One region of the Dactylosporangium sp. CS-047395 genome, then DNA from elsewhere that is predicted to be linked to it. Evidence: riboswitches for the same ligand, from Rfam matches in the RefSeq annotation. Region 1 holds a riboswitch; the other holds the start of a gene.
What was found. Region 1 has a riboswitch for glycine ahead of ACQP00_RS40460 (L-serine ammonia-lyase). Riboswitches for the same ligand answer to the same signal wherever they lie in the genome.

Region 1 (3,396 bases):
GAGTCGTTACCGGTGGCGATGGCATCCATGCCGTCGATCGACTCGACGTGCTTCGGGTTGCTCGGGTCCGCGATCGCCGAGAACACGGGCCCGAAGCTGAGCCCGCCGAGCACGACCACGACCAGCCAGAGGCCGATCACCGACCAGCGGTGCCGGAAGCAGAACCGTCCGATGCGCGCCACCACGCCCAGTGCCATGCCCGAAAGCTTCTCACTAGCACTCGATCACGGTGACGGCCAGCCCTCCTCGGGCGGTCTCCTTGTACTTCACGGACATGTCGCGGCCGGTCTCGCGCATGGTCTTGACCACTTTGTCGAGGGTGACGTGGTGGGCGCCGTCGCCGTTGAGGGCGAGCCGGGCCGCGTTGACCGCCTTGACGCTGGCGATCGCGTTGCGCTCGATGCACGGGATCTGCACCAGGCCGCCGACCGGGTCGCAGGTCAGGCCGAGGTTGTGCTCGAGGCCGATCTCGGCCGCGTTCTCGACCTGGCCGGGGCTGCCGCCGAGGGCCTCGCACAGCCCGGCCGCGGCCATGGCGCAGGCCGAGCCGACCTCGCCCTGGCAGCCGACCTCGGCGCCGGAGATCGAGGCATTGCCCTTGATGATGATCCCGACGGCCGCGGCGGCGAGCAGGAACCGGACCACGCCGTCGTCGTCGGCGCCCGGCACGAACCGCGTGTAGTAGTGCAGGACGGCCGGGATGATGCCGGCGGCGCCGTTGGTGGGCGCGGTGACGACCCGGCCGCCGGAGGCGTTCTCCTCGTTGACGGCCAGGGCGTACAGGTTGAGCCAGTCCATGACGTGCAGCGGGTCGGACATGTCCGATTTGTGCGACAAGTCGGCGTGAAGTCGAGGCGCCCGCCGGCGAACTTGCAAACCCCCGGGCAGGACGCCCTCCGGGCGGGTGCAGCCGTTGTGCACGCACTCCTGCATCACCGACCAGATGTGCAGGAGTTCGGCCCGGATCGCGGGCTCCGAGCGCCAGGACAGCTCGTTGGCCAGCATCACGTCCGAGATCGAGCGCCCCTCGCAGTGGGCGAGCAGCTCGCCGCCGGTCGTGAACGGGAACTTCAGCGGCACGTCGGCCTCGGCGATCACCCCGTCCGGTCCGACCACGAAACCGCCGCCGACCGAGAAGTACGTGCGGGCCAGCAACTCCTCCCCCGCACCGTCCCACGCGGTGAACCGCATGCCGTTGGGGTGCTCGGGGAGGCTGCGGCGACGGTGCAGTACAAGATCGGCGTCTGGATCGAAGGCGATGGCGTGCTCGCCGAGGAGCGCGATCCGCCCGTCGCGCCCCGCCTCGGCCTCGGTGTCCACGGTGGCCGGGTCGGCGCCCTCCAGGCCGAGCAGGACCGCCTTGGGCGAGCCGTGCCCGTGCCCGGTCGCCCCGAGCGACCCGAACAGCTCGGCCTTGACCCGCCCGACCCGCGGCAGCAGCCCGTCGTCGGCCAGGCGGGCGGCGAAGCGGCGGCCGGCGCGCATCGGCCCGACGGTGTGCGAGCTGGACGGGCCGATGCCGATGGAGTACAGGTCGAAGGCGCTGAGCGTCACGGAAGGCTCCCCTGGTGTCGAGGGTGGGCCTCCCCGCTCTGTCATCGAATGCCTGAGAGCTTCACCGCCGTGGTGGGCGGTTTGCACCGTGGGCGCGGGACGCGGCGTCCCGGCTTTTCAGAGTCGCCTACCCGCGGCGGTACGTGGGCCTGAGAGATTCCCGGGGAGGAGTTGCTCCTTCGGCGCCCCTGTTGCCAGAGGACTCTCCCGTCGCAGGTGATGCGGCGTGCTATGCGGTTGTCAGGCCGACGGTACACTGATCCGCGGAACTCCGGATTCCGCCCCCGTGGAGACACGTCGCAGATGGGGGCGGGACCTCGCGTAAGTCGCGAGGAGGAGGTGGCGACAGCACTGGATGCCTGCTGCCCACCTTCAGGGAGTACCGAATCATGGAACTTGGTCTTGGCCTGCCCGTCAGCGACCCGCCGCGGCTGCTCGACTGGGCCCGCCGCGCCGAAGCCGCCGGTTTCGCGAGCGTCGCGCTGCTGGACCGGCTCGCCTACGACAACCCCGAACCGCTCGTCGCGCTCGCCCTGCTGGCCGGGGCCACCACGCGCATCCGGCTGCAGACCGAGGTCCTGCTGGCCCCGCTGCGCGGCACGGCCCTGCTGGCCAAGCAGGCGGCCACCCTCCAGCTGATGTCCGGCGGCCGGTTCCGGCTCGGCGTCGGCGTCGGCGGGCGCGCGGACGACCACGCGGCCGCGGGCGTGCCACTCTCCCAGCGCGGCGCGGTGATGGACCGGATGCTGGGCGACCTGCGGGCGATCTGGGGCGGGGCGCCGTACCCGACGACGCCCATCGGCCCGTCCGCCGCTCCGCCGCTGCTCATCGGCGGCTTCGCCCCGGCCGCCCTGGCCCGGGTGGCCCGCTTCGAGGCCGGCTTCCTGTGCGCGGCGCCGCTGCAGTGGGCCGGAAAGCTGGTCGACACGGTCCAGGAGCAGTGGCGGGCCGCCGGTCGCGCGGGCCGGCCCCGGCTGGTCTGCCAGGTGAACGCGGCCACGCCGGCGTCGCTCGATCGGGCCCGCGGGGCGGCCGCCGCGTACTACGCCTTCACCGGCCGCGAGGGCTGGGGCGAGCCGATCAGCGACCCCGGGCAGCTGGCCGAGACCGTGGCCGCCTACCGGGAGTTCGGCGCCGACGAGCTGATCCTGTACTGCTGGGGCGACGACCCCGGCCAGATCGAGCTCCTCGCCCGGCATGCGAAGCTGTCGTGATGGCGCGTATCGGCGTGATGTTGCCGCGGGACCTGCCCGCGGATCGGGTGCTGGCCTACGCCCGCCGGGCCGAGGAGCTCGGCTTCGACGAGCTGTGGGTGGTCGAGGACCTCGGCTTCCGCGGCGGCGTGGCGCAGGCCGGCGCGGTGCTGGCGGCCACCGAAAGGATCGTGGTCGGCATCGGCATCCTCCCCGCGGGCGCCCGCAACGCCGCCTTCGCCGCGATGGAGCTGGCCACCCTCGCGCAGCTGTTCCCGGGCCGGTTGATCGCCGGCATCGGCCACGGCATGCCGGCCTGGATGCGCTCGGTCGGCGCCCACCCGGCAAGCCCGCTGACCCTCCTGCGCGAGTTCACCGTCGCCGTGCGCACCCTGCTGCGCGGCGAGCCGGGCCCGCCCGCCGGCCGCTACGTCCGGGTCGAGGGCGTCACCATCGAACAGCCTTCGCTGGTACCCCCTGTGGTCCTCGGCGTCCGCGGCCCGAAGTCCATCGCCGTGGCGGGCGAGGTCTCCGACGGGCTGCTGCTGGCCGAACCGGCGGCGCCCCCGTACATCGCCGGCGCCGTCGCCCGCCTCACCGCCGGGGCGCAGGTCATCACGTACGACGTCGCGGTGGTCGCCGACGACGG
Region 2 (3,396 bases), 950 kb from region 1:
GGCCTGGCCGGCGTCATTCACGGCACCCGGAACGGAACGACCGTCGAATTCCACCGCGCGACCGGCGTCGAGTACGGCGGGCCGGAGGTGGCGCGGGACGCGGTGTACGAGGCCGCCGTGGTCGCGGTCGGGCTGGCCGACGACCTGACCGCGGGGCTGGCCACGTATCTGGTCGGCCGCTCCGAGCCGGGCGGCCACGTGATGATGCGGCGGGCCCTGGACTTCCTGGACGCTGCGGGCTTCGACACGCACTGGGAGCGGCTGGCGCTGGACGTGCGCGAGGGTGGGGTGCTGCCGCCGAACCTGGACATCGTGCCGAACTCGGCGTTCGCCGATGCCGTCCTGCTGGCCGGCTCCCAGGCGTTGCCGGAGGTCTGGGAGGCTCCGGGCACGCTCGCCGAGCTCGAGCGCCTGCCGCCGGTCGACGCCGGCACGCTGATCGGCGTGACGGCGGCTACGAACCAGCTCTGGCTGATGAACCAGCTCAGGCTGGTCTCCCGGCGGGACGAGCCGCTGCGCTCGCCGGTCGCGGGGCCCTCCTGCGCGCCGCGCGGTACGGCAACGCCTGGCCGGACCCGCCAGAGCTGGCCCTCGGCGGGGCCACCCTCGAGGCCGCAGTCCAGTACGCGCTCATCCTCGCGCAGGCGGGCCGGGACCTCGACGCCGTCGATCGGACGATCGCCGGGCTCATCGGTGTGCCCGAGCGTGTCGCCGCGCTGCCCGAGGAGACCTGGCTGGAGCTGCTGCGCCTCCTCGACCGCCTCCCACACTCGGCGGCCGCGCTGCTCGACGCCGTGGCCGGGTCCGCGGATGAGCGTCACGTCCTGGCCCGGCTCGTCGTGGACCCGCGGGCCTGGACCGACGACAACTGGGCCGCGTACGACGTCGTCGGCCAGGCCGGGGCCGCGGTGCTCGCCGTGCTGCTCCGGGCGGCCCGTCGGCACGGCACCGCGCAGGCATTCGTCGAGTTCCTGGAGCACCCGGCCGACGACCTCCGGCCCGGCATCCGGCGCCGGCTCGGTCTCGCGGCGGAGCCGTCCGGGCACGACCCCGATCTGCCCGGTGACCTGGAGTGGTTGTTGCGGGAGCTCGGCGCTAGCGGAACAGCGCGATCGTGAAGTCGCCGCCGTCCGGGTGGTAGCTGTGGTCGATCCGCCAGCGGGTGGTGAGGGCGGCGGCGAAGCGGGCCAGGACGGCCGGGTCGGCGTACAGCTCGTCGGCCGCTCGCGCCTCCGGGGGGCGCTGGGCGCTGAGGAAGGTGACGGCCGCGGCTCGGCGGGAAATGTCGTACGCGTGTTCTAAAATGCTGAGGTAGTAGAGGGGATCGGCCGGATCGGCGAACTGGAAGATCCCGCTGGCGAACACGAAGTCGTAGCGGCCGCCGGGGGCCTGGCCCGGTGGGAGCAGCGACACCTCGGGGACGCCGCGGGACTCGGCCAGGGCGACCATCCGCGGGTCCAGGTCGACGCCGGTGTAGTCCAGCGGGAGGTGCATGGCGCGGAGGTGGAAGAACAGGTCGCCGGGGCCGCAGCCCCAGTCGAGGACGGTGCCGCCGGCGTAGTCCGCGGTGCGGGTGAGGGCGTCGAAGCGGGCGCGCTGCAGTTCGGCGCTGCCCCAGCCGGCGACGCGCCACGACGGGCCGTCGAGGCCGGCGTGGAAGGCGGCGATCGTCTCGGCCCGCCCGGTCCGGGCTCGATCCGGCCCGTCGTGGTCGGCGCCGTCGTGGTCGGGGCCGTCGTGGTCGGGGGAGTCAGGCATCGAGGGGCTCCGCGCGGTTCAGGATCTCGTCGACGGTTTCGGACGGGTGAGGCCGGTCGGCGCGCCTTCGGTCGCTTGGGTTGCCTCGCCGGTCGGGCTGCCGGGCGGCGAGCTGCCATGCGGACCGCTCGGGACGCGGGGCCGGCGCAGGTGTGCGAGGCTGGTTCTCGGACCAGGACGCGGCCACCGGAACCTGAAGCACATCCCGCCGGTCGGAGTTCGAACCCGGGCCGGGTGCGCGGGAGCCGGCGATCGCCGAGGAGATCGTGTGCTTCGCCACGATGGTCAAGTCCTGCACAGTTGGTAGGGTAGGACTGCCGGCAATACCCGTGCGGGAGAGATCGCTGGGCAGGAACACAGCGACGCCGAAGGGGCAAATCCTCCCCGGAACCTCTCAGGCACAAAGGACCGCATCGGGTTGGCACCTCTGGAGTAAGCGACAGAGGGGGAGGACGCGCATCCGTCCGCCCCTGTCCGCGACCCAGAGAGTGTGGCTATATGTCCAATTTTGCCGCGCGGCACATCGGCCCCAGCGCCGACGAGCAGGCCCGCATGCTCAAGACCGTCGGGTACGAGACGGTCGAAGAGCTCATGAGCGCCGCCATCCCCGGCTCGATCCGGTGGCACCAGCCGCTCGAGCTTCCGCCGGCCGCGTCCGAGGCTGAGGTGCTCGCCGAGCTGCGGGCGCTCGCGGCGGCGAACCGGCCGCTCGTGTCGATGATCGGCGTCGGGTACTACGGGACGCACACCCCGCCCGTGATCGTGCGCAACGTGCTCGAGGACCCGGCGTGGTACACGGCCTACACACCGTACCAACCGGAAATCTCTCAGGGGCGGCTCGAAGCGCTGCTGAACTTCCAGACCGTCGTGGCCGACCTGACCGGGCTGCCCGTCGCCGGTGCGTCGCTGCTGGACGAGGCGACCGCGGCCGCGGAGGCGATGACGCTCGCGCGGCGCTCCTCCAAGGTCAAGGCCGACGTGTACGTCGTGGACGCCGACGTCCTGCCGCAGACGCTCGCCGTCATCCGGACCCGGGCCGAGCCGCTCGGCATCGAGGTGCGGGTGCTCGAGCTGGGCGCCGAGGAGCTGCCGGAGGCGTTCTTCGGGCTGCACCTGCAGTACCCGGGCGCGTCCGGGGCGGTCCGCGACCACGAGGCGCTCGTCGCGCTGGCCCACGAGCGGGGCGCGATCGTCACCGTCGCCGCCGACCTGCTGGCCCTGTGCGTGCTGCGCGAGCCGGGCGCGATCGGCGCGGACGTCGCCGTCGGCAGCGCCCAGCGCCTCGGCGTGCCGATGGGCTTCGGCGGCCCGCACGCCGGGTACATCTCGGTCCGCCAGGGCCTCGAGCGCACCCTGCCCGGCCGGCTCGTCGGCGTGTCGAAGGACGCGGGCGGCGCCCCGGCCTACCGCCTCGCGCTGCAGACCCGCGAGCAGCACATCCGCCGCGAGAAGGCGACCAGCAACATCTGCACCGCGCAGGTGCTGCTCGCCGTCACCTCCAGCATGTACGCGGTCTACCACGGCCCCGACGGGCTGCGGGAGATCGCGGCGCGCACCCACGACATGGCCGTCCGGCTGGCCGCGGGGCTGCGCGCGGGCGGGATCACCGTCGAGCACGGTGCCTTCTTCGACACGATT

Region 2: it holds a riboswitch for glycine, as region 1 does, so the genes downstream of both, gcvP (aminomethyl-transferring glycine dehydrogenase) here and ACQP00_RS40460 (L-serine ammonia-lyase) in region 1, are expected to answer to the same signal.

What each region holds. Positions count from the first base shown of each region.
Region 1 covers NZ_CP192015.1:8,666,754-8,670,149, forward strand. Annotated here, with positions in the region: gene ACQP00_RS40455 (MMPL family transporter) at 1-197, opposite strand, end outside; gene ACQP00_RS40460 (L-serine ammonia-lyase) at 214-1,554, opposite strand; glycine riboswitch at 1,583-1,681, opposite strand; glycine riboswitch at 1,682-1,774, opposite strand; gene ACQP00_RS40465 (LLM class flavin-dependent oxidoreductase) at 1,944-2,768, shown strand; gene ACQP00_RS40470 (LLM class flavin-dependent oxidoreductase) at 2,768-3,396, shown strand, end outside.
Region 2 covers NZ_CP192015.1:7,719,689-7,723,084, reverse strand. Annotated here, with positions in the region: gene ACQP00_RS36415 (class I SAM-dependent methyltransferase) at 1,096-1,758, opposite strand; gene ACQP00_RS36410 (hypothetical protein) at 1,751-2,056, opposite strand; glycine riboswitch at 2,081-2,179, shown strand; gene gcvP (aminomethyl-transferring glycine dehydrogenase) at 2,257-3,396, shown strand, end outside.